Regions from separate parts of the Bradyrhizobium sp. BRP19 genome, predicted to be linked through region 2. Evidence: predicted binding sites of a transcription regulator. Region 2 holds the regulator's gene; the other holds the start of a gene.
The links. The regulator LexA, encoded in region 2, represses DNA repair genes until DNA is damaged. The targets are predictions, from matches to a motif close to TGTTCNNNNTGTGTTCNG.

Region 1: a site for LexA is predicted at 6,973-6,990, ahead of I6F36_RS18850 (helicase-related protein). Genes of this name have one in related genera too.

Annotation. Positions count from the first base shown of each region.
Region 1 covers NZ_JADYVZ010000005.1:277,457-293,107, forward strand. Annotated here, with positions in the region: gene I6F36_RS18830 (adenylate/guanylate cyclase domain-containing protein) at 1-1,256, shown strand, start outside; gene I6F36_RS18835 (CarD family transcriptional regulator) at 1,341-2,165, opposite strand; gene fdxA (ferredoxin FdxA) at 2,510-2,848, opposite strand; gene I6F36_RS18845 (RNA-binding S4 domain-containing protein) at 2,981-3,232, opposite strand; gene I6F36_RS18850 (helicase-related protein) at 3,261-6,692, opposite strand; gene I6F36_RS18855 (DUF3108 domain-containing protein) at 7,387-8,205, opposite strand; gene rpmB (50S ribosomal protein L28) at 8,801-9,109, shown strand; gene I6F36_RS18865 (ATP-dependent endonuclease) at 9,312-10,424, shown strand; gene I6F36_RS18870 (3'-5' exonuclease) at 10,520-11,374, shown strand; gene I6F36_RS18875 (DUF2235 domain-containing protein) at 11,515-11,745, shown strand; gene I6F36_RS18880 (hypothetical protein) at 11,827-12,342, shown strand; gene ftsZ (cell division protein FtsZ) at 12,491-13,747, shown strand; gene I6F36_RS18890 (hypothetical protein) at 14,025-14,552, opposite strand; gene I6F36_RS18895 (DUF2235 domain-containing protein) at 14,867-15,651, shown strand, end outside.
Region 2 covers NZ_JADYVZ010000001.1:204,161-219,811, reverse strand. Annotated here, with positions in the region: gene I6F36_RS01055 (glutamine--tRNA ligase/YqeY domain fusion protein) at 1-615, shown strand, start outside; gene I6F36_RS01050 (SgcJ/EcaC family oxidoreductase) at 633-1,019, shown strand; gene I6F36_RS01045 (ComEC/Rec2 family competence protein) at 1,143-3,422, shown strand; gene I6F36_RS01040 (GAF domain-containing protein) at 3,429-4,370, opposite strand; gene I6F36_RS01035 (hypothetical protein) at 4,588-5,022, opposite strand; gene lexA (transcriptional repressor LexA) at 5,408-6,109, opposite strand; gene glp (gephyrin-like molybdotransferase Glp) at 6,286-7,494, opposite strand; gene I6F36_RS01020 (hypothetical protein) at 7,714-7,917, opposite strand; gene I6F36_RS01015 (HAD family phosphatase) at 8,076-8,699, opposite strand; gene I6F36_RS01010 (alpha-hydroxy acid oxidase) at 8,728-9,861, opposite strand; gene I6F36_RS01005 (S41 family peptidase) at 10,166-11,500, shown strand; gene I6F36_RS01000 (EAL domain-containing protein) at 11,582-14,314, opposite strand; gene moaC (cyclic pyranopterin monophosphate synthase MoaC) at 14,492-15,025, opposite strand; gene trpC (indole-3-glycerol phosphate synthase TrpC) at 15,027-15,651, opposite strand, start outside.

The DNA of each region.
Region 1 (15,651 bases), on a different contig from region 2:
CGCGCTATGTCGCCCTCGTCGTCATTGGCTGCCTGATCATGGTGATCAACCCGGCCTGGGAGCAGCTCTACTACGTGGCGCTGCTCGGCTTGTTCGCGCTGATCGGCTGGGCCCAGGTCAGGGTTGGGCGGGTTGGCGTGTCGCGGCCGGAATTGGCACTCCTGTTTTGCGACTTGGCGCTGCTCACGTGCCTCATCGTGGTTCCCAATCCGTTCGGAGCCTCGCACTGGCCGGTCGCGATGCAGTACCATTTCGGCAACTTCATCTATTTCTTCGTCCTGCTCGCGGGCGCCACACTGGCCTATACTTGGCGGACCGTGATTGCGGTCGGCGTTTGGACGGCTGCGCTCTGGTTGATCGGCATCGCCTGGGTCTGGTGGCAACCCGATCGCGATCCTGCGCTGACGGCCCGCATCGCGGCCGCGACAGGCAACGATGAGCGCTTGTTTGCGATGATCTCGCCGAGCGAGATCGTGTTCCACGTTCGCATCCAGGAGATCGTCGTCTTCATGATCGTGGCCATGACCTTGGCGCTCGCGGTCCGCCGCAGCAACGACCTCCTGGTCCGGCATGCCGCGGTGGAGCGCGAGCGCGGCAACCTGGCGCGCTACTTCTCCCCCAATGTCGTGGCGGAATTGTCGAAACAGGACGAGCCGTTGAAGCAGGTGCGCACGCAACACGTCGCGGTGCTGTTCGTCGACATCGTCGGCTTCACGGCCTTTGCCGATGGACGATCGCCGCAGGAGGTTGTGCGGACGTTGCGGGAATTCCACGGATTGATGGAGCAGGAGGTTTTCCGCCATAGCGGCACGCTCGACAAATATCTCGGGGACGGATTGATGGCAACGTTCGGCACGCCCTTTGCCGGCGAGCACGACGCCAGCAACGCGCTGCGATGTGCCCAGGCGATGATCGCGGCGGCGGAGAGTTGGAACGATCAGCGGGCAGCGTCAGGCGAGCCAAAGCTGCATGTGAGCTTTGGCTTGCATTATGGGCCGGTGGTGCTCGGCGACCTCGGGCAGACCTGTCTGGAATTTGCCGTGATCGGCGCGACCGTCAACGTGGCAAGCCGTCTCGAGGCCTTGACCCGCACCTTGGGCTGCGCGCTGGTGGCAAGTGACGACCTCGTCAGCCAGGCGAAGGCCGAGCTGGGCGGTGCAGCCACAACGTTTCAGACATTGGAAGCGCGAGAGGCGCGGGCGGTCCGCGGCATTCAGCAGCCGATCGCGATCTGGACCCAGCCGCGCGGCGCGTAGAACCGAACTCCCGCGGCCTCAGGAAGCCAAACAAAAAGCCCGGCCAAACGGCCGGGCTTTTGATTGCTTGCGTTCGGTGCCGGCTTACGCGGCCTCGTCGGCGACGGTGCTGTCGTCGCCATCGGTATCGTCGGTATCGCCCTCGGCATCCGTGTCAGCTTCGCCCTCGGCAGCTTCCGCCTTGGCATTGCGGCGCGGGCTCTTGGCGAGCTGCGCCTCGATCTCCTTGACCGCTTCGGTCTCGGTCGAGTGCTGCACCACCGCGATCTCGCGGGACAGGCGGTCGAGCGCCGCTTCATAGAGCTGGCGTTCCGAGTAGGACTGCTCGGGCTGCGATTCCGAGCGATAGAGGTCGCGCACGACTTCCGCGATCGCGACGATATCGCCCGAATTGATCTTCGCTTCGTATTCCTGGGCGCGGCGCGACCACATGGTGCGCTTGACGCGGGCGCGGCCCTTGAGCGTTTCCAGCGCCTTCTTGACCAGCGCCGGATCGGACAGCTTGCGCATGCCGACATTGGCGACCTTGGCGGTCGGCACGCGCAGCGTCATCTTGTCCTTGATGAAGTTGATGACGAACAGCTCGAGCTTCGCACCGGCGATCTCCTGCTCCTCGATGGCCAGGATCTGGCCGACGCCGTGAGCGGGATAGACCACGAATTCGTTGGCCTTGAAGCCCTGACGCTGGGTCACGACCTTCTTTTCCTCGACCTTCGGCGCAGCCGCGGGCTTGGCGGCCGGCTTGGCGGCGACGGGAGCCTTGGCGGGCGCAACGGCAACAGGAGCCTTCGTCGCGGCGGGCTTGGCAGCGGGGGCCTTGGCAGTCACAGGCTTGACATTCAAAGGCTTGGCGGCAGCAGGCTTGGCAGCGGTCGCTTTCGCGGCCGGTTTGGCAGTCTTGTTAGGCATTGCGCTTCTTTTGTTCTTCGAGGACTTTGCAGCCGGCGCCTTCGTCGCGGTCCGACCCTTGGATGCGCTACGGCTGGCCGCGGCGACTTTTTTGGCCTCCTTATGGGAAGCCCTCGCTGAAGTACTCTTTTTACGCGTTTTCTGTGACACAGCCTGCGCGCGGAAACTGCCACGCCCCTGTTCGACATTTGGTTTCACGGGAACCCAGAGGGGCCAACGGGGCTGACGGGGTTCGGCTTAATGTGCCCAATATAGCACATTTCCCGCAAAAATCAATGATTTAGGGGTCTTGAGGGCTGGTTTTCGGCGGCAGCGCCGCTATTAGGGTTAAGTTTGGGCGCGAATTAGTCCCCAGAGCCGGGGTTCGGAGAAAAATATTTCTCGAACTTGCCTTCCATACCGTCGAATTCCTTGGCGTCGGCAGGTGATTCTTTCTTCTGGGTGATGTTCGGCCAGCTCTTGGCGTAGTCGGCGTTGACCTGGAGCCACTTTTCGAGGCCCGGTTCCGTGTCCGGCTTGATGGCGTCGGCGGGGCATTCCGGCTCGCACACGCCGCAATCGATGCACTCGTCGGGATGGATGACGAGCATGTTGTCGCCCTCGTAGAAGCAATCGACCGGGCAGACCTCGACGCAGTCGGTGTACTTGCACTTGATGCAGTTTTCAGTGACGACGTAAGTCATCCAACGCTCCGAAAAGCTCTTTTAGAAGTCGCGGCTTGCCTAGCGCGGATGGCCGGGCGCCGCAAGGTCGGGAAGGCCCGATCATGACGGCTTTGTGTGTTTGATCGATCAAGAAATGAATGCAAAGCGCAATTAATTGCGCGTCCCGAGCTCCTCGTAGAGCACGCGAGCCGAAGCGGCATCGCCACGGCGCTCGTTGAAGGCGGTGACCTTCAGCACGCGCACGGTGCGATCGAGCGCGATGGTGAGGACGTCGCCAAGCTTGATCGCATGGCCCGGCGATGTCTCGCGCACGCCGTTGACACGGACATGGCCGGTGACGACGAGCTCGGCCGCGGAGGTGCGCGCCTTCACCACGCGCGCGTGCCACAGCCATTTGTCGATGCGCTGCCGCTCGGTCGTCGTCGTGGGATTACTCCTTCCGCCCCAGCTGCTCTTTCAGCGCGGCGAGCTTGGCGAAGGGCGAGTTCGGATCGATCGGACGATCGCGCTCGCGCGGGTTCGCGCTCGAGGCGTAGGGGCGCAGTGACGGACCCGACTCGCGATCGCGGCGGTCACGGCCCTTGTCGCGGTCGCGGCCACGATTGTCGCGGCCCTTGTCGCGATCTCCACCGAACTTCTTGTTGTCGCGGTTGCGATCGCGATCCTTGTCGCGGTCTCCCTTGCCCTGGAAGCTGCGATTGCGGTCGTCGCGGCGCTCACCGCCCTCGCCGCCTTCACGCGGCTTGCGGAAGTCGCGGCCGCCATCGCGGCGATGGCCGCCGCCATGACGATGGCCCGGCTTCGCGCCGTCGGCGGCTTCGCCGGGCGCGGCGCTCGCTGCATCGGGTGCAGCGCCGGGCCGCGGACGCTGGTTGTTGTGACGCTGATGGCGATGGCGCTCGTGGCGCGGCTTGCGATCTTCGTGACGACCGGCAGGGCGCCAGACCTCGACCAGGTCGGGCTCGGCCGGTGCGACTGTTGCCTCAGGCGCGGCAGCATCGGGGGATGCAGCAGCTTCCGTCGCGGCGGTCTCGGCGGCGGCCGCTTCGAGGCCGGCAGCCTCGGCGGGCGTCGCAGCCTCTTCTGCGGGCGGCGCGATTCCGGGGGCGTCCTCGGGGGTGACGGGCGCTTCCGGAGAGGCTTCCAGCGCCGGCTCCTTGTGAGCCTTCTCAGGAGCGGGCTCGTCGTGCGGCTCCATGCCGGGGGCGTCTTCGACCGTGACGGATTCGGCCGTAGCATCAGCGGCCGTGGCCTCAGCCGGCAGGCCGGCAACGGCCTCGGCTGCAGTCTCGGTCGAGGTCTCTACGCTGCCTTCAACGGGCGGCGTCTCGGCCGCGACGGTCTCGGTCACGACCTGCTCGGTCGCGACGGGCTCGGTCACGACAGGCTTCGGCGGCAGCGGCGGGCGCTTCTCCATGCGATAGCCGAGCGCGCGCAGCACGGAGGCGAAATCCTCGCCGGCAGATCCGGTGAGCGAGGTCATCGCCTGCGTCACCACGAAGCTGCGGCCATCGAACGCGCCGGCGGGCTTTTCGCCCGGCGAATTCTCGCGCCAGGCCAGCGCCGGGCGGATCAGGTCGGCGAGGCGCTCCAGAATGTCGACGCGCACCGCGCGCTCGCCGGCCTGCTTGTAGCCGAGCACGCGATAGGCATCGCGCGGCAGCGCCTTGTCGACCGGGAACGAGGTACGGCCCGAGGAGGCCAGATGCTGCGCGCCCGAGAGCGCGGAGAGATCGACATTGTCCTGCTTCAGCGCCCAGAGCAGCGCGGCAAGCGCACGCGCGGCGGGCTTGAGCAGGCCGGGGAAATAGATGTGATAGGCGCCGAAGCGGACGCCGTATTTGCGCAAGACGGCGCGCGAGGACTGGTCGAGATCTTTCAGCTCGCTGGCGATCTTCGGACGCTCAAGCACGCCGAGCGCCTCGACCAGCTGATAGGCGATGCCGCGGGCAATGCCGGTGACGTCCTCGGCCTTCGACAGCTCGAACATCGGCCCGAGCAGCTTTTCGATGTGCGTCTTGAGCCAGAGCTCGAGCCGCGCCTGCACCTTGTCGCGGGGCGCGCCGGTCAGGCGCTCGTCCGAGATGATGCGGATGCGCGGATGCAGCGCCTCGTCCGCGGCGGCAAGGCGGGCCACGGCATCGCCGGTCCAGCGGATGATGCCTTCGGACGTCAGCACGAACTGATCGTCCGGCGCATTGCCCAGCTTTTCGGCGCGCGCGTTGATCTCGCCGGCGAGCACCGCTTGCGCTGCAGCCTGCAAGGCCTTCGCATCGGAGCCGGCTTCCGCCGCATCCGGTGCAAAGGTGAAGCCATCGAGGCGGCCGATGACATGGCCTTCGACGATGACTTCGCCGGTCTTGCCGATTTCAGTATTCAAGCTCGTGTTCTCCCGCAGGCGGCGCATCAATACACTGGTCCGGCGATCAACGAAACGCTCAGTCAAGCGTTCATGGAGCGCATCCGATAATTTATTTTCGACCTCCCGCGCGATCCCCTGCCAGCGTTCCGGGTCTTTCAGCCAGTCCGGGCGGTTGGCGACGAAGGTCCAGGTGCGGATCTGGGCGATTCGGGCCGACAGCGTGTCGATGTCGCCGTCGATGCGGTCGGCCTGGGTGACCTGGGACTCGAACCAGGCATCGGGAATGCAGCCCTTGCGCATCAGGAAGCCGTACAGCGTCGTCACCAGCTCGGCATGGGCGGCCGGCGACAGCTTTCTGTAGTCCGGGACCTGGCAGGCTTCCCAGAGCCGCTCCACGGCGGCCTTGCCATGCGCGATATCGCGCACCTCGCCGTCGCGGGCGGCGTGATCGAGCACGCGCATGTCCTCGGCGATCGGCGCGCGCGTCAGCGTCTCGTGGCCGGGGGCGAGGTTCAGCGAGACCTGGAGCGCGCCGAGCGAGGAGAAATCGAGCTTCGAATTACGCCATTGCAGCACCTTCACGGCATCGAAGGTGTGGTTCTGCAGCGCGTTGACGAGCTCGGGCTCGAACGGCGCGCAGCGGCCCGTGGTGCCGAAGGTGCCGTTGCGGGTGGCGCGGCCGGCGCGCCCTGCGATCTGCGCGAATTCGGACGGCGTGAGGCGGCGGAACTGGTAGCCGTCGAACTTGCGGTCGGAGGCGAAGGCGACGTGGTCGACGTCGAGATTGAGGCCCATGCCGACGGCATCGGTGGCGACGAGATAATCGACGTCGCCGTTCTGGAACATCGCCACTTGCGCGTTTCGTGTGCGGGGCGACAGCGAGCCCAGCACCACGGCGGCGCCGCCATGCTGGCGGCGGATCAGCTCGGCGATCGCATAGACTTCATCCGCCGAGAACGCGACGATGGCGGTGCGGCGCGGCTGGCGCGTGATCTTGCGATCGCCGGCGAACTCGAGCTGCGACAATCTGGGCCGCGTGATCATGGAGACACCAGGCAACAGGCGCTCGATGATCGGGCGCATGGTGGCGGCGCCCAACAACAGCGTCTCGTCGCGGCCGCGGCGGTTGAGGATGCGGTCGGTGAAGACGTGGCCGCGCTCGAGATCGGCGGCGATCTGGACCTCGTCGACGGCGAGGAAGGAGACGTCGATATCGCGCGGCATCGCCTCGACGGTCGAGACCCAATAGCGCGGGTTCTTCGGCTTGATCTTCTCCTCGCCGGTGACGAGCGCGACGCTGGCCTCGCCGGATCGAGCGGCGATCTTGTTGTAGACCTCGCGCGCGAGCAGGCGCAGCGGCAGGCCGATCATGCCCGAGGGATGCGCCAGCATCCGCTCGATGGCGAGATGGGTCTTGCCGGTGTTGGTCGGCCCGAGCACCGCAGTGACGCCCGCGCCGGGTGCGCGCTCGGAAGCGAAGGGGGAGGAGGAAAAAGCCATGTCTAGGGGATTAGGTAATGGCGATTTGGGCGAATGTCAGTGCTGGATGGGGCGGTGAGGGGGCTGGCTCTTCGTTCCTCATCCTGAGGAGCGCGTCAGCGCGTCTCGAAGGATGAAGGCCCGGCTGGTGCTGCTGGGCGAGCCAAGCCCCTCGCCCTTCGAGACGGCCGCTTGCGCGGCCTCCTCAGGGTGAGGGGCACACCGCGGGCGTGAAAACGCCCGCCCCAAATCCCGCGCAACTGTCTCACTTTGCGACGCTTTTCCCGTTCGCTTTAAGCTTCGGAACGACTCTAGAACGAATCGCGGCCGAATCGCTGACTCCCCTGTGAGTCCCGTTCCGTTCACGCAACATGTCGCGGGACTCGTCTTGGTTGCGCACTAGATGGAGTTTTGCGGGAGCGCACAAGCGAGCGGACTGGTTAAAGCTGGGGATGGTGTCGAGTCGAATCAGAATCGGGGCGGAGTCAAATGGATTCCCTGCGGCGGGGGTTGGTCAAACGAAGAGTGCGAAAACAACCCCATGCACAGTAGGTAAGTCGTTGAAATCATTAGGGCGCGCTTTTGGGCCCCCATTTCGCTCGTCATTCCGGGGCGCGACGCAGTCGCGAACCCGGAATCCATCGCGCAACCGTCTCTGTAGCCTGATTGATTCCGGGTTCGCGCCAAGGGGCGCGCCCCGGAATGACGGAGAAACTTACTGCGTCTTGGCGACCCTTGGCGGCTGGGGCGACGTGATGAAGCTGGTGGCTTCCAGCATGGCCGGGCCGAGCGGCGTCGGCACTTTCAGCCAGAACGGGACCAGGATGCGCGTGCCGGCGATGGGGGCGAACGCGATCTCCATGTTGCGCTGGGCGGCGAGGTATTTGATCACCGGGCGGTCGGGAATGTAGCCGGCGATCGGCACGAAATAGATCGCGCAGACCACGACCGGGCCCTTGTACCCCTTCTCCGCCTTCACGGTCTCCATGCGCTTGAAATCGAGCTTGAGCTCGTAGCGCATGCGGCCGTCGAACACGGGCGCGGAGCTGTGGCAGGCGTCCTGCGAAACGGGATCACCGGTGCCGGGCACGCGCAGCAGCGAGGCGGTCATCGGGTCCCAGACGCCGCGGCGATGCGCCTCGGTGACGACGATGCGGTCCGGATCGACCGGCGGCTCCGGCAGGATGGCAAAATCCTTCACATTGCCCTTGTCGAGGGTGATGCGGATCTCTTCGGTCTTCTTCTGGGTGGTGGTGGAGGCCTGGTAGCCGGTCGCAACCAGCGCGCCACCAACGACGCGCCCCTGGCTGGCGCCGGTGCCGGACCCGCCCGTGAACGACTTCAAAAGCCCGGTGGTGCCGCCGGCGGCCGCCGCCGAGAACACGTCGTCCTGGATATCGATGTTCCAGGCGCCCTTGCCGACGGGAATGCCGGCCAGCGTCGCTTCATATTGCGCCTCGAGCTTGCCTTGCGCCGCCGCGGGCGCTGCGCCGGACGCCAGGCCCAGCACCGCCGCCAGGCCACAAAGCGCCATCAGCCGGCCGGCCAAGGGGACGTCCAAGCGGACGCCCCGACACAGACAGGCTGAGCGCAGGACTTGCGCGAAATGAAGCGTTGTCGGCACGAAATAATCCAATCAGAGCGCGATGTGCTGTTACTTAAGCGAAAACCGGCGGCAAACAATGTGTCGGGGCGTGCAGCCCCGGGAACTCCACCGGACTCTTCGACGGCGAATACGCCCTTTATGTGATGGTAAGGCGCGACAATCATTGCCGTTTTGGTGATCGGACGGTAACGGAGGACGTTCCGAGCTCTCCCCACCCTCCGCCGTCATGCCCCGCGAAGGCGGGGCATCCAGTACGCCGCGGCCTCTCGACTCTGGCCGCGCCGCTGCGGCGTACTGGATCGCCCGGTCAAGCCGGGCGATGACACGGAGCGCGGGGCACGAGATCCCGGGTTCGGGCTCTGCCCGCCCCGGGACGACGGGCCAAAAACGGCCCGTCGCCTTGACGCAAGGCCCCTTCCCCCCTATACGTCCGCCCGCTCCCTGCAAGGACGAAAGAATTTGCCCCCGTGGCGCCGAAATGGCGGCCGCACTCGTTGGGGGTTCGAACTAAAGGATTTATGCCATGTCTCGCCGCTGCGAACTGACGGCCAAGGGCCCCCTCGTCGGCCACAAGGTCAGCCACTCCAACATCAAGACCAAGCGGCGCTTCCTGCCGAACCTCGTCAACGTGACGTTCATCTCGGAAGCCCTGGGCCGCAACGTGCGCCTGCGCGTCTCCACCAACGCGATCAAGAGCGTCGACCACAATGGCGGCCTGGATGCCTATCTGCTCAAGGCCAACGCCGACGCGCTCTCCCCGCGCGCCGTCGAGCTGAAGCGCGCCATCCAGAAGAAGGTCGGCGACACCCAGCCGGCCAAGCAGGCGAGCTGAGATTTTTCAGGATAGGGCGGGGGCTAAGTTGCGTCGCGTGGCGTAGGCTTAGCCGAGTAGAGTTCGAGTAGCGGCCGGATCTGAAGATCCGGCCGTTTTTGTTTGTGCGGCGCAGGCGAATTTTTCTGCTGAAAGCTAACGAGAGACGGATTGATTTTGATCAAAGCTCGAACAACCATGACGTGCATTAAGTCGAGAGCTTTTGTCCGAGGCCAATTTGAAAATAAGCCATCTCTCAATCGAGAACTTTCGAGGAATTCGCAACGCTAGCGTGCTCCTTCCGGACCATGCCGTCCTCATTGGGGACAACAACGTCGGCAAATCGACAATCCTGGAAGCCCTCGATTTGGTTATGGGACCAGATCGTCTCTCGCGACAATCACCAATCGATGAACATGACTTTCATCTCGGTCAGTATCTGGCCAATGAGGCGAGCCCAAACGGCCCTGCGCCGCACATTACCATAGGGGCAATTGTCACCGGCCTTTCCGAAGAACAACAAATACACTTTCGAGACTACATCGAGTGGTGGGACACATCGAAGCAGCAACTATCAGACGTTTCCGCCCCCGCAGAGCTCGATTCGTCGCCGACGATTCCTGCTTTACGTGTCTCATTCATTGGCAGATACGATCCCAATGAAGACGACTTCGAAGGACGAACGTACTTCGCCCGAACTTTGGAAGAGGACGAGACTCCCGCGCATTTTTCAAAACCAGACAAACAAAAATGCGGGTTCTTATACTTGCGCCCGCTCCGGACCGGCGGGCGCGCGCTTAGTCTTGAACGAGGGAGTCTCCTCGACATCATTCTTCGTCTGAAGGAAATCCGTCCCAAGATGTGGGAAGCTACTCTTTCCGAACTATCGACATTCGACGTAGCGGGCGATCCAGAGTTAGGCATCTCCGGAGTTTTAGGCAGTATTGATAGGGCTCTGAAGAAATACGTACCTCGCGAGTGGGGCATTCAACCTCATCTTCGAGTATCAGCTCTTACGCGAAGGCATTTACGTGAAGTTATCACCGCCTTCATCGACACGGGAGCCGGGTCGTACTCCGCCCCTTATTTTCGCCAGGGCACGGGCACCATAAACCTGCTACTCTTGGCAATGCTGTCTCAGATTGCAGAAGACAGACAGAACGTGATCTTTGCTATGGAGGAGCCAGAAACCGCAATTCCTCCATATGCTCAAAAACGCATCGTGCATGAGTTACGAAAACTTTCCGCGCAGACCCTCTTCACGTCGCATTCCCCCTATGTGCTGGAGGAATTCGCTATCGAAGAAACTGTCGTGTTAACTCGAACCAAGCGTTAGCGGCGTTGCGTGGTCAAACGCTGCAAGCAAGACAGCGGCGGCTAAGGGCAGGCAACAAGAATTGGACGGTCGCAGTTCTTGTTCCGACAAAGCGAATGACTCGGCAAGTCTCCGAAGCTTTCCGATCGGCGACAGCCAAGATGCCCTCGATAGCACATTCAGCCATCGTCGACATGGAAGGCCCTATACTCGCTGCCGAGTTGATTGCTTATCTGCTACAGCAAGAAGCGAGCACGAACCTTACCGGCTTCATCGAGCTGCTATGCGCGTTCTATCGTGGCCGCGATGGGGACGAGCCTGGCAAAGGAAACCTCACGGAAGCAGACGCAATCCAAAAAGCTTACTATAAGCGCCGCAAGAAATGGACCGTTGACGACCCATGGCCCGCGAACAGTATCGTTCAAGCAATGCGACGCACTGTAAACGAAGTTCACTCGCTACAGCTCTCAGGCGACCCAGATCGAGATTGGCTAGAGATAAGAGCCGTGCTCGAGAAAAGTGATTGCCCACGGCTTAGGGAGATCGCGGAAGAGGCTCGCTGTATTCGCATCTTAGAGCGGGGCACGGCGCTACGCCAGGCCCTGTCTCTGGATTGGCGTGTTTATGGCAGATACGAAAATGGCTTAGCAATCGTCAGACAAGCATTCGTGCAGGAACATTTCGCGACAAACAGTCGACCCGAGCGTGGAGTGATCATTATGAATATGCACAAGGCTAAGGGTAAGCAGTTTGATGAGGTCATAATCTTCGAAGGCTGGCCACGCTTCGTCGGACGGAAGATTGCTACGAATCCGGATCGGATAGTGCGCAACAACATCGCCAACGAAAACATGAGTCAAGATCGCCAAAATCTCCGCGTCAGCGTAACGCGCGCTCGATTTCAAACCACAATCTTGACCCCGAAAGGCGACCCCTGCGTACTACTATTGCAGAACCTGCCGTCGTCTTAGTCCTAGCGAGCATATCACGTTTCTCGGCCACGACACGCACACGCGCGTGATCTTGATAGCTAGGCCACAACAAACATCCTGCTCCCCGGTCGCATTTTCCGCCATACTCACCCCGAGAGCATCACCTGAACGCACATCCCGTGGAGCACGTGTCGACACCGACCGCAACCCCTCACCGACGAAACCTCGTCATCTGCTGTGACGGCACGGGCAACAAAATCTCCGAGAACATCTCCAACGCCCTGAAGCTCCATCGCTGCCTGCGCAAGCCGGACAACACGCAGCCGCGACAGATGGCGCCCTACGTCTCCGGCAGCCGGCACCGCAGCGCCACCCGTAAACACCCCCCGCGCGCGTTAACCGTCCATTAACCAACGCACCCTAGCCTGCTGCAATCGTCCAGCCATCACTAGCTCGAAATCCCTTCCCGGTTCGCTCCAGGAGAAGCGCGGATGTGCGTTGAGTTGTTGACGTATGCCGATCTCGGTGCCCGCCTCAATGTCTCGCGCGAGGCCGCGCGGGCAGTGGCGCGGCGTCGGCGGTTGCCGCGCTCGCGGTCGGGGGACGGCAAGGCGGTGGTGAGCGTCGATCTCGCCGCGCTCCGCTACACGCCCCGCCCGCGACGAGCCCGCCGGGCAGATCCCATCGGGGTCTCCCTGGCCAGGATCGAGGCCGTCAAGACCGAAGTCTTCAAGGCGGAGATCGCGCGGCTCGAATCCGTCGCAACCGCCTACAGGGCCGTGTTCGAGCGCGAGCGCGAACGTGCCGATCGCCTCGCCGTCGAGCTGACGCAGGCGACCGCCGAGACGACGGCCGCCAATGCATGGGCGGCACGACTGGAAGACGAAGTGGCGGCGCTGCGGAGCGATCGCCGCCCTGGCGGCTCGATCGCAGGACACGCGGCGCGCCGGTTGGGACATCTGGCCGCCTTCATCGTGCAAGCAGACCGCGCGGCTAGAGCGCGATGAGATTGGGATGAATCGTCATCGCGCTCCAGGTTTTTGTTCGAGCATGATCTTTTCGGAAAACCGCTTCGCACTTTTCCGGATCATGCTTGCAGGTAGCACGCGAGACTTTCTTTAACCCCCGGCTTGCCGGAGCAATCGCGAGGGAAGAATGACTGGCAACACCGATATTCATGAAATGAAGGCCCGCATCGTCGTGTTCGGCGTCGGCGGCGCCGGCGGCAATGCCGTCAACAACATGATCACGGCCGGGCTGCAAGGGGTCGAGTTCGTGGTCGCCAACACCGACGCGCAGGCGCTGGCGATGTCGAAGGCGAACCGCCTCATCCAGCTCGGCACGAAGGTGACCGCGGGCCTCGGCGCCGGCTCGCAGCCGGAACTGGGACGCGCCGCAGCCGAAGAGGCGATCGACACGATCCGCGAGCAATTGACCGGCGCGCACATGGTGTTCGTGACTTCAGGCATGGGCGGCGGCACCGGCACCGGGGCTGCACCCGTCGTCGCCAGAATCGCGCGCGAGCTCGGCATTCTCACCATCGGCGTCGTCACCAAGCCGTTCTATTTCGAGGGCCAGCGCCGCATGCGCTTTGCCGAAGCCGGCATCGAGGAGCTGCTGAAGACAGTCGACACCCTCCTGATCATCCCGAACCAGAACCTGTTCCGGGTGGCCAGCGAGAAGACCACGTTCGCCGACGCCTTCGCCCTTGCCGACCAGGTGCTTTATTCGGGCGTGGCCTGCATCAGCGACCTCATCGTCAAGGAAGGCCTGATCAATCTCGATTTTGCCGACGTCCTCTCCGTCATGAAGGAGAAGGGCAAGGCCATGATGGGACGGGGCGAGGCTTCCGGCGAGAAGCGCGTGCTCGCCGCCGCCGTGGCCGCGATCTCCAATCCGCTGATCGAGAATCCCTCGATCAAACGCGCCAGTGGCCTCATCATCTCCATCACCGGCGGCAAGGATCTGATGCTGTACGAGGTCGACGAAGCCGCGACCCGGATTCGCGACGAGGCGGACCCGGACGCCAACATCATCGTCGGTGCGTCCTTTGACGAAAGCTTAGAGGGCATCGTCCGCGTCTCGGTGGTGGCGACCGGAATCGATAATCTCGATCCGGCGCAGGCGCACCCGGTGGAAACCGCCCTCACCCAGCTCGCCGGCAGGCTGCGCAATGACGGCCGTCGCATCGCCGATCGCATCGAGCGCAGTGCCCCCCTTCCGCAAGCGGCAAGCCCGCCGCTGCGGCCGCAGCCGCACCACCCCGTGGGACCGCCGGCACGGCCGAGCCTGGACCATGCGCAGCAGGCGGCGCTTCAGCCGCTCGATGCTTACGGCCGCGCGCCTGCACGCAATGCGCCCGACGAGGCCGTTCTCGATATTCCGGCCTTCTTGCGCCGCTCGGCGAGCTGAGTGGTCGAGCCGGGCTGCGGATCGGACGACCAGCGAGCCAAATAACAGGTCGTGATCCCGGGGCTCGCGAAGCGAGAGCTATGATGCGCAATTGCGCATCGGAGGATCCATTCAGCCGCGGTGACCGTTGAGCAATGGATTCTCAGGTGCGCAATTGCGCACCGTAGTTCGCGCCAAGGGGCGCGCCCCGGAATGACGGAGCAAAGCAGCACCTGAGGAGCCCGCCTCAAGCGGGCGTCTCGAAGGATACGCCGCAACGAAACCAGCCGCCGATGCTTCACGCCGCCGTGCTGCGCGGGCTCTCGGCGGTTTCCTTCTTGTCCGTTTCCTTGTCGCGGGACAGCCAGGCCGGAAAGCGAAGCAGGCGTTCGTTGGTGTCCTTCGGCAGTTCGATGGGCGGGGCTTCAACGGCCGAACTCGGCAAGTCCAGCGCCGCGTGGCCGGATCGCACTGCATCCGCGCGCTGATCCAGTTCACGCAACAGGGGATCGAGCACGCTGTCGACCTCGGTCGCCACCGACACCAGGAAACTATTGAGCTCGCGCGCCTCGGGCACAACGGCCGCAGCCGATTCGACCGCCCTGGAGAGACCGTCCACGACAGGTGCAAACGCTCCGGCGGCTTGCTTGATTCGCGTCTTGATCAGTTCGATCTCGCTCAGGACGCGCTCACGCTCCCGCCTTTTCTTCTCCTCCGAAAGGCGGGCTTCAATTTCGGCGATCTGGGCCGTCAGGGTCGTGGCTTCAGATGCGAGCGCATCGCGTCTGCCGCGCGCGCGATCGAGATCGCGGCTGAGATTGTCCACTAAGTCGTCCCTTGCGAACATGGCTTTGCTCCGTAGGACAGGCGTTCTGCCCTGTAGGACGGCCCTGGCGCGAACCGCCAGCCTCGCCACCGACCGGATGGCCGGATCGGCCGAAACAGGCATCAACTTCCGCCGCGTCACATGGGCCGACATGGTGATCCCCCATCGTCAACATTAGGCAACCGCATGGTTAACAAGAGGTTAATGTCAACACAGCCTTCGGCCATGGGACCGGGTGCCGGCGACGTCGCCTCCTCGCTGCCATCCATTTTCCGCTATACTCGCCCCGGTAGCATCACCCGGAGGCGCATCCCATGGAATCCGCCCACACCGCCGACCACAAGCCCGCTGGCAAGAACCTCGTCATCTGCTGTGACGGCACCGGCAACGAGATCTCGGAGAACATCTCCAACGTCCTGAAGCTCTATCGCTGCCTGCGCAGGACGGACAAGACGCAGCCCAGGCAGATGGTGTTTTACGATCCCGGGGTCGGCACCATGACGGAGCCGTCGACGTGGGGGCGCTGGAAGGCCAACATCAAGCTGGTGTGGGGGCTCGCCACCGGATACGGGCTCGATGACAACGTGCTGTCGTCCTATAGCTTCCTGGTTCAGCATTACGCGCCGGGCGACAAGATCTATTTGTTCGGCTTTTCGCGCGGGGCTTACACCGTGCGCGTGCTGGCGGGGCTGATCCACAAAATTGGCCTGATCTCGCCGGAGCAGGCGAACCTCGCAGGCAGCGGGCTCATCGCCTACAAGCAATATTCCGGCAGCGGGCGCGGCAACGACGTCGAGGATATCAAGAACATCGTGTTCGACGAGAGCGGGCCGCTGCCGAAGGACGAATTCGACCTCGCCGCGCAGTTCGCGCGCATCACCTCGACGCGCTGGCCGACCATCCATTTCGTCGGCGTCTGGGACACGGTGGCGAGCGTGATCGTGCCGCGCGCCGATCGCTTCTACTGGCCGAGCCTGGAGGAGCTCGCCTTCACACTGCGCGATCCCAGCATCAGGATCTTCCGGCAGGCGATCGCGATCGACGAGCGGCGGCGCATGTTCCGCCTGAAGCCCTACGCGGAGCCGCAGGAGTTCTGGAG
Region 2 (15,651 bases):
GTGATCGAGAATTATCCGGAAGGGCAGACCGAGGAGCTCGAGGCGATCAATCATCCCGACGATCCCTCGGCCGGCACGCGGAAGATCACGTTCGGCCGTGAGCTCTATATCGAGCAGGACGACTTCATGGAGAACCCGCCGAAGAAGTTCTTCCGCCTGTCGCCTGGCAACGAGGTGCGGCTGCGCTATGCCTATTTCGTCAAGTGTACCGGCGTGATCAAGAACGACAAGGGTGAGGTGGTAGAGCTGCGCTGCACCTATGATCCCGCGACCAAGGGCGGCAACGCGCCCGACGGCCGCAAGGTCAAGGCGACCATGCACTGGCTGCCGGCGGCGGCCTCCAAGCCGGCGGAGATCCGCATCTACAACCAGCTGTTCGCCAATCCGAGCCCGGATGCCTCGAACTTCGCGACCGATCTCAACCCGAACTCGCTGGAGATCCTCGCCGATGCGCGGGTCGAGGCGTCCGTTGCGGAGAGCAATTCGACCGAGCCGATGCAGTTCGAGCGCCAGGGCTATTTCGTGCGTGACAAGGACTCGACGCCCGGCAAGCCGGTGTTCTCGCGCACGATCGGTCTGCGCGACACGTTCGCGAAGGAAGTCGCCAAGGGTTGAGAAGGGCTGAGCAGGACATGAGCAGCGAGGCCGACGCCATCGTTTCCGCCATCATCGCGAAATGGTGCGCCGGCTTCGCGACGCTCGATGCGGCCGCGCTGTCCTCGCTCTATGCGAAGGACGCATTCTTCTTCGGCTCCAACCCGAAGCTCTATCGCGGCCGGGACGGCGTCGCCGAATACTTCAACGGCCTGCCGCGCTGGCGCAGGCCAAGCGCCGCGTTCTCCGATGTGCACGCCGCGCAGGCCGGCCCTGATCTGATCAACATGGCCGCGACCATCACGTTCGATCTCGCGGGCGAGCGGGATGATCTCGTCGTCAAGATGAGCTGGGTCATCATCCGCGAGGACGGCGAGTGGAAGATCGTCAATCACCACGCCTCCTCGCAGGCGCCGCTGATCTAGCAACGGGCGCCAGCCCGGAGAAAAGTAGGGCGCTCTTCGCCTGTTCCCGATCCGTACCGCTATTCGTGCAGCCGCACGGTCCGGTAGCCTCCGCAGCCGTCGCGTATCGTAAGGTGCAGGGGAATGGCGGAGCCGGGCCGGCCAGGACGGTCCCAGGGAGTTGCCGGGACGTGGCCGGTCGGCCGCGCCGCCCCGGCCGGCGGCTTGGCGCCAGCGGGCCTCGGCATCTGGCCGGCGATCATCGAGACGCTGCGCCAATGGGCTCGGGGCGAGGCCGGGCCTGGCCGGCTGTTGCCGTGGGTGCCGGTCGCCTTCGGCGGCGGCATTGCGCTTTATTTCGCCGCCGATCATGAGCCGGTGCTGTGGGTGGTTGCCGCCACAGCCATCGCGCTGATGCTCGGCGCGGTGCTGCTCCGGCGGAGCCGGCTGTTTGCGCCCGCCATCATGCTCGCGGCGGTCGCGGCTGGTTTTGCCGTGGCGACCTGGAAGACCGCGCGTATCGCGCACACCGTTTTGGCAAAACCGCTCTATTCGGTGTCGCTGTCGGGCTTCGTGGAAGCGCGCGACATCCGCGAGCGCACCGATCGCTTCGTGCTGCGCGTCAGCGCGATGGAGGCGCAGCGCAGCGACGTCAAGCTCGAGCGCGTCCGCCTCTCGGTGCGCAAGGGCACGGCGCCGGAGGTCGGCAGCTTCGTGCAATTGAAGGCGCGGCTGATGCCGCCGATCTCGCCGGTGCGCCCCGGCAGCTATGATTTCTCGCGCGACATGTTCTTCCAGGGCATCGGCGCCTCCGGCTTCGTGATGGGCGCGATCACGGCGTCCACACCGCCGGATGGCGGCGGCCTGCGGCTGCGCTATGCCGCCTTCATGCAGGGCCTGCGCGACGCGATCGACGCGCGCATCCGCGCAACGCTCGAAGGCGACAACCGCGCGATTGCGACGGCGCTGCTCACGGGGCGGCGCGATGCGATCACCGCGCCCGTGAACGATGCCATGTTCGTCTCGGGACTCGGCCATGTGCTGTCGATCTCCGGCTATCACATGGCGGTCGTCGCCGGCGTCGTCTTCTTCGCGGTGCGCGCGCTGCTGGCCTTGATCCCGGGGCTGGCGGCCGGCTCTGCCATCAAGAAATGGTCGGCCGCCGCGGCGCTGGTCGCGGCCGCGTTCTACCTGTTGCTGTCGGGCGCGGAGGTTGCGACGCAAAGATCGTTCTTCATGACGGCGGTGGTGCTGATCGCAGTGATGGTCGACCGCCGCGCCATCACCTTCCGCACGCTGGCGGTTGCCGCGCTGATCGTGCTTGCGGTCGCGCCGGAGGCGTTGGTGCATCCAAGCTTCCAGATGTCGTTTGCGGCAACGCTCGGGCTGGTGGCGCTGGTGCAGATCGGCATGCCGAATCTGCTCGCATCGCCCGATCATTCCGCGACGGCGCGGATCGCGTTGTGGGGCGGCCGCGAGATCGCGATGCTGTTCCTGGCCTCGCTGATCGCGGGGCTCGCGACCACGCCATACGCCGCCTTCCACTTCCATCGCGTGACCCCATACGGCGTGCTCGCCAATCTCGGCGCCATGCCGGTGGTCTCGGCGCTGGTGATGCCGGCCGGGCTGTTGGGGCTGCTCGCGGCGCCCTTCGGGCTCGACGGCGTGTTCTGGTGGTTGATGGGGATCGGCATCGAGTGGATGGTCCTGGTCGCGCGCTGGGTGGCGGCCCTGCCGGGCGCCGTCGGCCGCATTCCCGCCTTCGGGATCGCGCCGCTGATCGCAGCGAGCCTCGGGCTCATCGTGATGGGCCTGTTGCGCACGCCCTTGCGCTGGTCCGGCGCCCTGGTGCTGCTGGCAGCGATCCTCTGGGGACTGTCGGTGCGGCAGCCCGATATCCTGATTGCCGGGGATGGCGCGAGCGTCGCGATCCGGGGCGGGGATGGGCGCTTGCAGGTGATCCGCGCCAGCAAGGACAGCTTCCTGCTGAAGGAGTGGTTGGCTGCCGATGCCGATCCGCGCGATGCCGGCAACGCCTCGTTGGCGAGTGGGGTGTCCTGTGACGAGTCCGGCTGCGTGGCGCCGCTCGCGGACGGACGACTGATCGCGTTGGCGACGCGTATCGACGCGCTGGCCGATGATTGCAGCCGCGCCGCGCTGGTGGTGACGGCGCGGCCTGCGCCACCCGATTGCGCGGCGATGGTGGTCGATCGGGCGCGTCTTGCCAGTCAGGGCGCACTGGCTCTGACGAGACGCGGCGAGGGCTTTTCGGTGCAGGCGGTGAGGACGAGGGGAGCAAGCCGTCCCTGGCTGCCGGCCGGCGCCGGCGAGGGAGATTTCGACGGCAGCCTCGTGCCGAAGGCGGCCGTGCCCCGCAATCGGGACGCAACGCCATCGGAGGCCGACTTGCAGGCCGACGATTGACGCGGATCACAAATACCAGGCCAGCACGGCGTCAAGCCTTCCGTTGCCGATGACCGGCAGGGCCACCATTCGGCTCAGCCCGGCTGCGCGGGCTTCGGAGCCGGCGATCGAGCCGTCACAGGTGAGATCGTCGTTGAGCGCGGGCATGCCGGCGGCCCAGGCGCCGCCGATGCTGCCTTCGCCCCTGGCGATGGACTGCGCCGCATAGCGTGCGGCGAGGTCGGTCTGCGCGCTGCAATCGCCGGCGCGAAAGACCAGCGCCGAACGGTCCTCGTTCGGGACCCAGATCTCGAAGCGTCGTGCAATCGGCGTTGCCTGCGCGGAGAGGAATGTCAGAACCCAGGTCTGTTTGGTACCGGTTCGGTAGGGCACGCCGACGCCGAGATTGATCCCGACCTTGGCGGCGTCCTCCCAGCGCAGGAAACTCTTGGCGTCGTGCAAGTCCTTGATGATCAGCGGCAGGCCCGCCTTCCAGGTGCGTCCGGGCAGGCCGAAGCCGCGCGGAAATCTGGTGTGGCGGGAGTTGAATTCGAACATGTCCGCGGTGCCGTAATAGCCATCGACGAGCCCCATCTCATGCGAGAGATCAGGATCGTTGTGCCAGAGTTCGATCGCGCCGACGTGCGCCTCGTCGTCGCCACAGAACAGCACCAGCACGGCTTGCAGGAATTCGCCCGCGAACACCGGCACCGCCACGCCGCAGGTGAGGCCGGCCGCAGCGGCCTGATCGGTCCGCTTGAAATAGGAGTTGGCGAATTTCGTGAGGATGACGGGGTGGCCACAGGCCCAGGCCTTGCCGGGAAGTCCCTCGTCATATCCGAAGTGCAGCTCTTCGCTGACGGCTTTGAACGCGGACAGCCCATCGTCGTAGAGGCCGCCGCCGAATTCCAGCCGCATGCGCGTCCGGTCGGGTACCCAAAGTTCAACGACGCGAATGAAGGTCTTCATCGAGCGTGTCCGCCGCCTCAAACCACGACAGCATCGGTCATTTGGCTGCGGAGCGGACGTTCAAAATGCGGGCAGCACGGCCCAAACTTCGTGCGACGACGAGGCGCGGCGGTGGGCTCGCCGATCGAATGTCCTGAAACACAAACTTACCGGGCTCGCCGGCCTCGGCCGGCGACGGCAATTTCAATCCCGGGCTCGGCCTGTTGGCCGAAGGGCGTCAGCCGATCGGCAGGCGCGTGATCGTGGGCCGCGTGTCGGCGACGATCTGCGGCTTGTGCTCGCGCTCGGGGGCTGGCTGCGTCACCGGCAATTGCAGCACGGTCGCGCGCTGGCCTTCGACGAGCTGCGTCACCAGCACGTATTTGCCGTCGGGGAATTCGATCGCGTCATGATGGCGATCGGGAATGTGCGGGTCGATCTTGCCGAACTTGCCGACGCGAGAGTTCACGGTGCGCGTCCAGATCCAGCGGTTGTCGTAGCGGACGTTGTCGGCGAAAGCGAGCTCCGTCCCCGGCAGCAGACAGACCGCGACGGAGGGATCGGCTTCGGAAGCGAAACCGCGCGTCGAGGTGCCGCGGAAGGTTGTCGTGACGATCGTCTCGCCGACTTCGGCGGGGCGCGTCGCGACGGCATGCAGGCTGTAGTCACACATCGGGTGCTCCTCATGCTGGGATAGCGACCCGCGTCTCTTTCGAGGCGCAGGCCTCTATCAGAGTGGAAGCATACAACGCTCTGCTCGGTTATGGGCAAATCTGCGGCTCGCGTCCGCAGCGCGCGATCACATTATCTTTCCCGGATTCGATAGGAACAAACCTCGCGTCCTTGCATTCGGCCGGAGCTATCAGCACTGCCGGCACAACTCTACCGGCGAAGCAGAAATGGCTGCGCGCCTGCGCGGGGGAATGTCGCGCGGGAAGATGGACCGGACAGCCGGCGCAGAACCAGAGAAACCGTCCAGCCGGAGCGGACAAGTATCCGCTCCGATCCTGGATCGCCGATGCCGATCGAAACGCGCGCGGCGCTTGATGTTTCCCGTATCAGTACTTCCGGTAAAGCCCGATCAGCTTGCCCTGGATCTTCACGCGGTTCGGCGGAAGAATGCGGACCTCGTAGGCGGCATTGGCGGGCTCGAGCGCGATCGAGGCGCCGCGGCGGCGGAAGCGCTTGAGCGTGGCCTCCTCGTCGTCGATCAATGCCACCACGATGTCACCGGTATTTGCGGTCTCGTTGCGCTGGATCAGCGCCATGTCGCCATCGAGGATGCCGGCCTCGACCATCGAATCGCCGCGCACTTCGAGCGCGTAGTGCTCGCCCGAGCCGAGCATGTCCGGCGGCACGCTGATGGTATGGCTGCGGGTCTGCAGCGCCTCGATCGGCGTGCCGGCGGCGATGCGGCCCATCACGGGCACCGCGACGGGGCGTTCGCCCTCGTCGGCGGGCGGGCTGGAGCTCGCGCGCACCTTGCCGAGATTGCCCTCGATCACGCTCGGGGTGAAGCCGCGGCGATTGCCGGCGGCGGCCTGGAGCTCGGGCAGCTTGATCACCTCGATGGCACGGGCGCGGTTGGGCAGGCGGCGAATGAAGCCGCGCTCCTCGAGCGCAGTGATCAGGCGATGGATGCCTGACTTCGAGCGCAGGTCGAGCGCATCCTTCATCTCGTCGAAGGACGGCGGCACGCCGCTTTCCTTCAGACGTTCGCTGATGAACCGCAGAAGCTCGTATTGTTTGCGCGTCAACATCTCGACCAAAGTCCCCCGGTTGATGTCGTTCGATTCCGACACGATGAAGCCGGCACTAAGCCGCTACATCCTCGAAACAAATCATGAACGGACACTATATGTTCGATATGTGTTCCGCAACTGCTTAATTTATGGTGAACGCGGCCAAGCTCGCGGAATGCGTGTGGCTGGGCGGCTCAGACGGGCAGCCGGAGCACCTCGCAAGGCGTGCCGGCCTCGGCCTTCGGCGCGAACGGTGCGCGCACCAGAAGTACCTGTGCCGCAGCGAGATTCGCAAGAAGGGAGGAGTCCTGATGGCTGACCGGAAGGGCGACGCGCGTGCCGTCGTCGCGCTCCTCCAGCCGCGCACGCAGATAGTCCTCGCGCTGGTCGTTGGCGGCGAGATCGCGGCCCAGCACGGCGCGCTCGCGCCGATGATGAATCGCTGAACGGCCCGACAGGGCGCGAATCAAGGGGACCATGAACAGGAAGGCGCACACGTAGGACGACACGGGATTGCCGGGCAGGCCGATCACGCGCATCGCGCCTATCCGACCGTGCATCATCGGCTTGCCCGGCCGGATCGCGATCTTCCAGAACGCCATCGCGATGCCTTCGCCCTTGAGCGCCTGCTGGACCAGGTCGTGGTCGCCGACCGAGGCACCGCCGGTCGTGATCAGGATGTCGGCGCCGCTCTCGCGCGCGCGGCGGATGCCGGCGGACGTCGCCTCCAGTGTATCGGCGGCAATTCCGAGGTCGATGGTCTCGGCGCCCTCGCTGCGGGCGAGCGCATGCAGGGCATAGCCGTTGGAATAGACGATCTGGCCGCGACCAGGCGTGGTGCCCGGCATCACGAGCTCGTCGCCGGTGGCGAGAACGGCAACCCTCGGGCGGCGGATGACGGCGAGATGCGGATGATTCATTCCGGCGGCAAGGGCGAGATCGCGCTCGGTGAGGCGGATTCCCTTGCGCAGCAGCACGTCGCCTTCGCGGAAGTCGACGCCTGCAGGGCGGATGTGGCGGCCGTAAATGGCGGCTTCCTTGATCGTGACATGTTTGCCGTCGGCAGCCGTGTCCTCCTGGATCACGACGGCATCGGCGCCGTCGGGAACGACGCCGCCGGTGAAGATCCGCACGGCTTCGCCGGGGCCGACGCTTCCCGCGAACGGCCGGCCCGCTGCGACCTCACCGACGACGGTCAGGCTGGAATCGATGGCTGCGTCGGCCGAGCGCACGGCATAGCCGTCCATCGCCGACATTGCCTCCGGCGGCTGCGTGCGCCGTGCCGCGACATCGCGGGCGAGCACACGATGGTAGGCCTCGTCGAGGCAAACCATCTGTTCAGCCAGCGGCTCGACGCCGGCCAACACCGCGGCGAGCGCGTCAGAAACCGGCATCAGGGCCAAGAGCGAACTCCTGCTGAGCACATCAGTCAATGGGCGGCGAGAGTTCTAGCCGAGTGCAGGCGTGAGGCAAAGCAGCACGCGGGATGATTTATCCTGCGTGATCGCGGGGTGGAGGAGGTCGGCTCAACTCTGCCACGGCATGATGCGGAAGGCGAGACAGACCGGAACGAGGATTGCCATGGCAAGGACGAGAATGACGAGCGCCACGGCCAACATCGTTCAACGCCCCGTCGGATCGCCCGGACTGATGTCCGCGACGTCGGGCGGCTTGGGACCCTGATCCTTGTCCGGCAGCGGGTCCGCCTGGGATTTTAGGTCGGCGGCCTTGCTGATCAGCTTGGCGGAGAGGTCAGAATCCGAGGTGGTTCTGGCGAATTCGAGCAGGAGAGAGGCTTGCTTGGTGAGATAGGTCTTGCCCAGCACGTCGATCAGTCCAATGTAGAAGTCCCAACGGACTCATGAGTCCGAAGGGTGGTATTCCGTTCCCGGAACTCTGTATAAAAATGCACAAAGTGATCAGGTTCCACATTTTCAGCAGTTTTTGTTCCGGCAAGTGAGCGCGCTCCGGGCTTTCCCGCGGCTCAGATCCCCAGTGCTTTCAATGCGTTCCCGACATCACGCGGCGAGGTGACATGCACGGCGGTCAACCCGCGCGCCCGCGCTCCCTCGATGTTCTCGGCGAGGTCGTCGAAGAACACGATGCGCTCGGCCGGCACGCCGATCGCCGCCACGACATGGTCGAAGGCCTCGGCATCCGGTTTGCGCAGGCCGATGCTGGAGGACAGATACAGCTCGCGGAAATGGCCGAGCAGACCGGCATATTCCTTCGAGAAATAGTCGACGTGCGGCCGATTGGTGTTGGAGAAGGCATAGAGCGGCATCTGCTTCGCCGCTCGCGGCAGCAGCTCGGCGATATCAGGCATCTCGCCGGCGAAAATCGCGTTCCAGCCTTCCAGGAATTGCGCATCCGAGATGCCGATCCCAAGCGAGGACCGCAGCGAGGCGAAATAGTCCCCATCGCTGATCTTGCCCATCTCGTGCAACCGGTAGGCCTCGTCGCGCACATAGCGCGCGATGATGGCCTCGGGCTGGCAGCCGGCATGTCCCGCCCAGCAGGCGATCGCCTTGGAGAAGTCGATGTCGAGCACAACGCGCCCGAGGTCGAACAGCAGCGCATCCGCGCTGCCGGGAGAGAGCGATGTCATTGCGTCCTTTTCACTTCAGTATGGCGCGTCAGTAACGATAGGGCTCGTGGTCGAACAGCGGGAACGCGCTGAACACGCTGGGCGCGTTGGTGGCGGCCGCCGGATGCAGGCAGGATTTGTCGAGCTCGGCGAATGAGGTGGCGCCCAGGAGGCCGAGGCAGCGCAGCACCTCGTCTTCGAGCAACTCCAGCATCCGCGCGACGCCGGCTTCGCCGGCTGCCGCCAGCGCCCAGCATTGCAGCCGGCCGATGCCGACGAGGTCGGCGCCCGCCGCAATCGCCTTCACGATGTCGGTGCCGCGGCAAAAGCCGCCGTCGACCATGATCCTGGCGCGGCCCTTCACGGCGTCGACGATCTCCGGCAGCACGTGCATGGCGCCGCGGCCGTGGTCGAGCTGGCGTCCGCCATGGTTGGAGACGTAGATCCACTCGACGCCGTGATCGAGCGCGATCTGCGCATCCTCGGCCGTGGCGATACCCTTGAGGATCAGCGGAATTTTGAACGTGTCCTTGATCATCTTCACGGTCCGCCACTCCAGGCCCTTCTGGAAATCGCCGCCGGTGGCGCGCAGGCGGCTCTCGCGAACGTAGCGCTTGGCGATGTCACGTTCACGACGGCTGTAATGGGCGGTGTCGACGGTCAGGCAGAAGGCGGCATAGGCGTTCTTCTCGGCCCGGCTGACGACGTCGGCGACGAAGGCATCGTCGCCGCGGACATAGAGTTGATAGAGACGCAGTGCATCGGGGGCAGCCTCGGCGGTCGTCTCGAGGCCGGGCTCGGACACCGAGCTCAGCATGTGCGCCGCGCCGAACCTGCCCGCAGCGCGCGCGACGCTCGCCGCGCCATCCGGATCGAAGATCTCGAGTGCGCCGACGGGAGCCAGCACCACCGGCAGACGCAGCTTGCGGCCGAACTGCTCGACGCTGCCATCGATCCTGCGCACGTCGCGCAGCACGCGCGGGCGGAAGGCGATCTCGTCGAGCGCCATGCGGTTGCGCCGCATCGTGGTCTCGGTCTCGGCGGCGCCGATGATGTAGTCCCAGGCATTCTGGTTGAGGTTGGCGCGCGCCTTCCGGATGAACTCGTGCAGGTTCTGGAACGGCTCGTCGCTAGCGCCGAGCTCGACGTTCCGTTCCGGCCGGATGCGGGGCGCTTCATTCATTGTTGTCCTCCCGAGAATTTGAAGTCTTGTCGCCATCGCCTATCGCGTCCGGCCCTCCAAAACCATCCTAAAATCGCATAGCTGCGAAGCGTGGGCGGCCCGGACCGGTGTCGTGTTGCTTCGAAACAGTTTCGGAACGTTGCCAAAAGTTTAGGCCAAGGCGAAGGGATTTCTTCGGTGTACCCGCCAGCGCGGCATCCCGGCCTTGAAGAAACCAGAATGGTATTGTGAGAGATGGACTGGATCGCCATTTGCATGGCGTCTCCCAGCCTCAAGAGAAACGCCAAGCACAAAAGGCACCTTCATGCGGAAAACCCTGCTGTTCCCCCTGGGCACGCTCACGGGAGCGTGCCTGACCCTTCTGGTAGCCAGCCCGCAGGGCGGCGTATGGGCAGCGCGGGCGGCAGTGAGTGCGGGTGATGCTTATTCCCAGCTCAATCTGTTCGGCGCGGTGTTCGAGCGGGTCAAGGCCAGCTATGTCGAGAAGCCGGACAATGCCAAGCTGATCGAGGGGGCGATCACCGGCATGGTGACCTCGCTCGACCCGCATTCGCGCTACATGAACGCCAAGGCCTGGACCGAGATGCAGGAGACCACCTCCGGCGAGTTCGGCGGGCTCGGCATCGAGGTCACGATGGAGGATGGCCTCGTCAAGGTCGTCTCGCCGATCGACGACACGCCGGCTTCGAAGGCCGGCATCATGTCCGGCGACCTCATCGGCAAGATCGACGGCGAGGCCGTGCAGGGCATGACGCTCGAGCAGGCGGTCAACAAGATGAAGGGACCGGTCGACACCAAGACCAAGCTGACCATCATCCGCAAGGGTGCGGATGCGCCGCTCGAGGTTGCGATCACGCGCGAGATCATCCATGTGCGTCCGGTGCGCTTCCGCGTCGAGAACGGCGACATCGGCTATATCCGCATCACCTCGTTCAACGAGCAGACCGCCGACGGCCTGAAGAAGGCGATCGCCTCGGTCTCCAAGCAGGTCCCGCCGGAGAAGCTCGCCGGCTACGTGGTTGATCTGCGCAACAATCCGGGCGGCCTGCTCGACCAGGCCGTGTCGGTGTCGAGCGCCTTCTTGCAGCGCGGCGAGGTCGTTTCGACCCGCGGCCGCAGTCCGGAAGAAACCCAGCGCTTCACCGCCCATGGCGGCGACCTCACCAAAGGCAAGCCGATCGTGGTGCTGATCAACGGCGGCTCGGCCTCGGCCTCGGAGATCGTTGCCGGTGCGCTGCACGACCACAAGCGCGCGACGTTGATCGGCACGCGATCGTTTGGTAAGGGCTCGGTGCAGACCATCATTCCGCTCGGCTCCGGCAATGGCGCGCTGGCGCTGACCACGGCGCGCTACTACACGCCGTCGGGCCGCTCGATCCAGGCCCAGGGCATCGCGCCCGACATCGAGATCCTCCAGGACGTGCCGCCCGAGCTGAAGGGGCGGATGGACACCATGGCGGAATCCCAGATGCGCGGGCATCTGTCGGCCGACGGCACCGAGCAGACCGGATCGCAGTCCTACGTTCCGCCGGAAGAGAAGGACGACAAGGCTCTGCACGCAGCCTACGACTTCCTCCACGGCGTTACGGCAAATGCGGTCGCCGCCAAGCGCGCGACGAAGGCTGCAGTGCCGAACTAGATCTTACGACGTTCCGGATCATGTTTCGCCCGGGAGCGGAGGACCGCTTCCGGGCGATTTCGTTTGCAGCGCCGTTTCGACCTAACCGACCTCGCGGCGGCGGCTCTCGCTGCCTTCGCGCCGGGCGAGCCGGCTGCGATGCAGCGCGAACAACTCCAGCATCTTGTCGGCGGGCTTGGCGGCGCTGAACAGATAGCCCTGCATCTCGGAGCATCCGAGGGTGCGCAGCAGGCGCTGCTGCTCCTCGGTCTCGACACCCTCGGCCGTCGTTGTCATGCGACGGGCGGCCGCCAGGTTGACGACGGCTTGAACGATGCTGGCGGAGCCGTCGGGACGGGCGATGTCCTCGACGAAGCAGCGGTCGATCTTGATCTTGTCGAACGGGAAGCGGTGCAGATAGCTCAGTGACGAGTAGCCGGTGCCGAAATCGTCGAGCGCGATGCGCACGCCGATGGCGCGGAGCTGGTGCAGGATGGCAAGCGCGGCATCGTCGTCGCGGATCAGGACCGCCTCGGTGATCTCGAGCTCGAGTCGGCTCGCCGGCAGGTTCGACGCGGCGAGCGCCGCCATGATCTTCAGCGCCAGCGTGCCGCTCTTGAACTGCACCGGCGAGACGTTGACGGCGAGACGGATGTCGTCGGGCCAGCTTGCCGCGTCCCGGCACGCGGTCGCCAGCACCCATTCGCCGATCTCGTTGATCAGGCCGGTGTCTTCGGCGATCGGGATGAAATCCGCCGGCGAGACCCAGCCGCGCTCGGGATGGCGCCAGCGCACCAAAGCCTCGCAGCCGGTGATGCGGTCGTCCTTCAGGCCGAGGCAGGGCTGGTAATATACCTCCAGCCCGCCTTCGCGATCTCCTTGCGCGATGGCGTGGCGCAGGTCGCCCTCGAGGTCGCGGCGTTCGCGGACCTTGGCGTCCATGTCCGGCTCGAAGAAGCGATAGGTGCGGCGCCCGGCGGACTTGGCCGCGTACATTGCCATGTCCGCGTTCTTCAGGATCTGGTCGAGCGCCGTGCCGTGTTCCGGCGCGAGCGCGATGCCGATGCTGGCGTCGCTGGTGAGATGATGGCCCATGCAGTCGATCGGCGTGCGGATGGTTTCGAAGACGCGCGCGACGAGCTCGTTGACCTGATCCAACGACGTCACCGCGCCTTGCACGATGGCGAATTCGTCGCCGCCGAGGCGCGCCACGAAGTCCGCCGGGCCGGCACAGCGGCGGAGGTTCGTCGCGATCGATTTCAACAGCTCGTCGCCGACGAGATGGCCGAGCGCGTCGTTGACGCCCTTGAACTCGTCGATGTCGATGTAGTGCACCGCGGTCTGCTCGCCGTCGCGCGCCGTGGCCAGCTCCTGCCGCAGATGCTCGTGGAACATAGCGCGGTTGGGCAGGTCAGTCAGTGCGTCGTAATGGGCGAGGTGGGTGATGCGCTCCTCGATGCGCCGGCGCTCCGTGATGTCCTCGTGGGTCGCCACCCAGCCGCCATCCGCGAGCGGCTCGTTGAGGATGTGGATCGAGCGGCCGTCGGCGGTATCGACCACCATGGAGTTGCGGAGATGAATGTCCTTCAGGACGCGCGCGGCGTAGGCATCGACGTCGCCGGTAAACGAGCCGGTCGTCTTGCGATGGGCGATGATGTCGCGAAAGCTGCAGCCGGGCTTCACGATCTCGGCCGACAAGCCGTACATCTCGATGTAGCGCTGATTGCAGACCACGAGCCGCTGCTCGGAATCGAACAGCAACAGGCCCTGCGTCATGTTGTTGACGGCGCGGTCGAGCCGCTGCTTCTCCAGCGTCAGCTGTTCGCGCGAAAGGCGGTGCTGCTCCAGCAGCTTGCGCACGACGGCAATCAGCACGCCTGCGATCGCGAGCGCGGAAGAGGCTGCGATCGAGATCAGAATGCCGATCTGCTCGCGCCAGTCAGCCAAGGCCGCTGCGCGCGTCGTGGTGGCCATCACCAGGATCGGGAAGTGGGGCAGGGCACGGGAGGAGATCAGCCGGTCCTCGCCGTCGACGGGGCTGTTGAAGCGGCCGGCGAAATGATCGAGCCCGAACACCCTTTGATGCTCGAACGGTCCGGTCTTGAAGTTTCGCCCCATCAATTCGCCGGACTGCGGATAGCGGGCGAGCAGTGTGCCGTCGCGATGCAGCATCGAGATCGTCGCGCCTTCGCCGAGCACCACGGAGGCGAAGAATTTCTCGAAATTGGCGGGCTCGATCCCGCGTCCGACCACGCCGAGGAACTCGCCGCGTGGCCCGACGACCCTCCGGGCCACCAGAATGGTCCACGCACCGGAGACGCGGCTGTGCAGCGGCTCGATCAGGACATCAGGTGCATTGGGATCGTACTTGAAAGTGCGGAAGTAGGCGCGATCGGCGACATTCACCTTGGGCGTCGGCCATGCGGTCGACGAATTGATCAGATTGCCTTCGGCATCGATGATGTTGAGACCGCCCATATAGGGCAGCGCCTCGATCTTCGACCGCAGCATCCGGTGCACGTCCTCGCCCGAGAGGCGCTTGCGATACTCCTCTCCGGAGGTAATTCCGGTGGTGCGGACGTAGTCGACGAAACCCTTCTGGATGACGGCGAAATCCTGCAATTGCTGATCGAAATGATGAGCAAGCAGCAGCACGGTGTTTTCCAGCTCGCGACCGGAATTGCGCAGCGCCCGCTCCCGGAAGTTCTGCGCCATCAGGACCGAGCCTATGGCGATGGCCGCGATCAGCAGCGTGCCGCCAACCACAAGCCAGCGGATCGGGCCGCTGCGCACGAAGACCTGGTCAAAGAGACGACTGCCGAGTTTCATCTTCATGCTGGATTCGTTGCCGCGCACACGTCAGGATCAATTCAGGACCCCGAGAACATCCGTTGGTTTACGGTGACGGTGTGGAAGCAAAGTTAGGAAGCGCGGTTAACGAGACGTGAATACTCGCGCGCAAAAGCAATCCATGCGCGCGGCGCGAAAGTGGGGCGCTAACGCAAGCCCGCTTCAGGCGCGGTAATGGCCGGATTTGCCGCCGAGCTTCTCGACCAGATGGATGCCCTCGATGCGCACGCCGCGCTCGACGGCCTTGATCATGTCGTAGATGGTGAGGCAGGCGACCGACACCGCCGTGAGCGCCTCCATCTCGACGCCGGTCGGTCCCGTCACCTTCACGGTGGCCCGTACCACGCAGCCCGGCAGCTTGGCGTCAGGCTCGATATCGACAATGACCTTCGACAGGGCGAGCGGATGGCAGAGCGGGATCAGCTCCGAGGTGCGCTTGGCGGCCATGATGCCGGCGATGCGCGCGGTGCCGAGCACGTCGCCTTTCTTGGCGTTGCCCGACACGATCAGATCGAGCGTCGCCTTGGTCATGACGACGTGGCCCTCGGCGACCGCCAGCCGCTCCGTCGCTGGCTTGTCCGAGACGTCGACCATCCGCGCCTCGCCGGAGGCGCCGATATGGGTAAGGGCCGGCCCGGCCTTTGCTTTGGCCTGCTTCGTCTTGGCTGAAATGGTCTTCGCCGGCTTGCGCGCCATGTCAGCGCGTGCCCGCCGCGCGCGCCGTCGCCTCGCGCGCGAGCAGCGCGCGCGTCGCCGCCGTGACGTCGGCCTGCCGCATCAGGCTCTCGCCGACCAGGAACGTCGACATACCGACGCGCTCGAGCCGGGCGAGGTCGGCGGGCGTGAAGATGCCGCTCTCGCCGACCATCAGCCGGTCCGAAGGGATCAGCGGCGCCAAGGCCTCGCTGGTCGCGAGCGTGGTTTCGAAGGTCCGAAGATTACGGTTGTTGACCCCGATCATCGGCGAGCGAAGTCTCAGCGCCCGGTCGAGCTCGGCGCGGTCATGGATCTCGATCAAGACGTCCATGCCGTAGGCGAGGGCGGCGTCTTCGAGGTCTCTTGCCGCGGCGTCATCGAGCGCCGCCATGATGATCAGGATGCAGTCGGCGCCGTGTGCGCGGGCCTCGACCACCTGATAGGGATCGAACAGGAAATCCTTGCGCAGCACGGGGAGCGAGGTTGCTTCGCGCGCGGCTACCATGAAGTCGAGATGGCCCTGGAACGAGGGCGTGTCGGTCAGCACCGACAGGCAGGCAGCGCCGCCGGCTTCATAGGCCTTTGCGAGTGCCGGCGGGTCGAAATCGGCGCGAATGAGTCCCTTG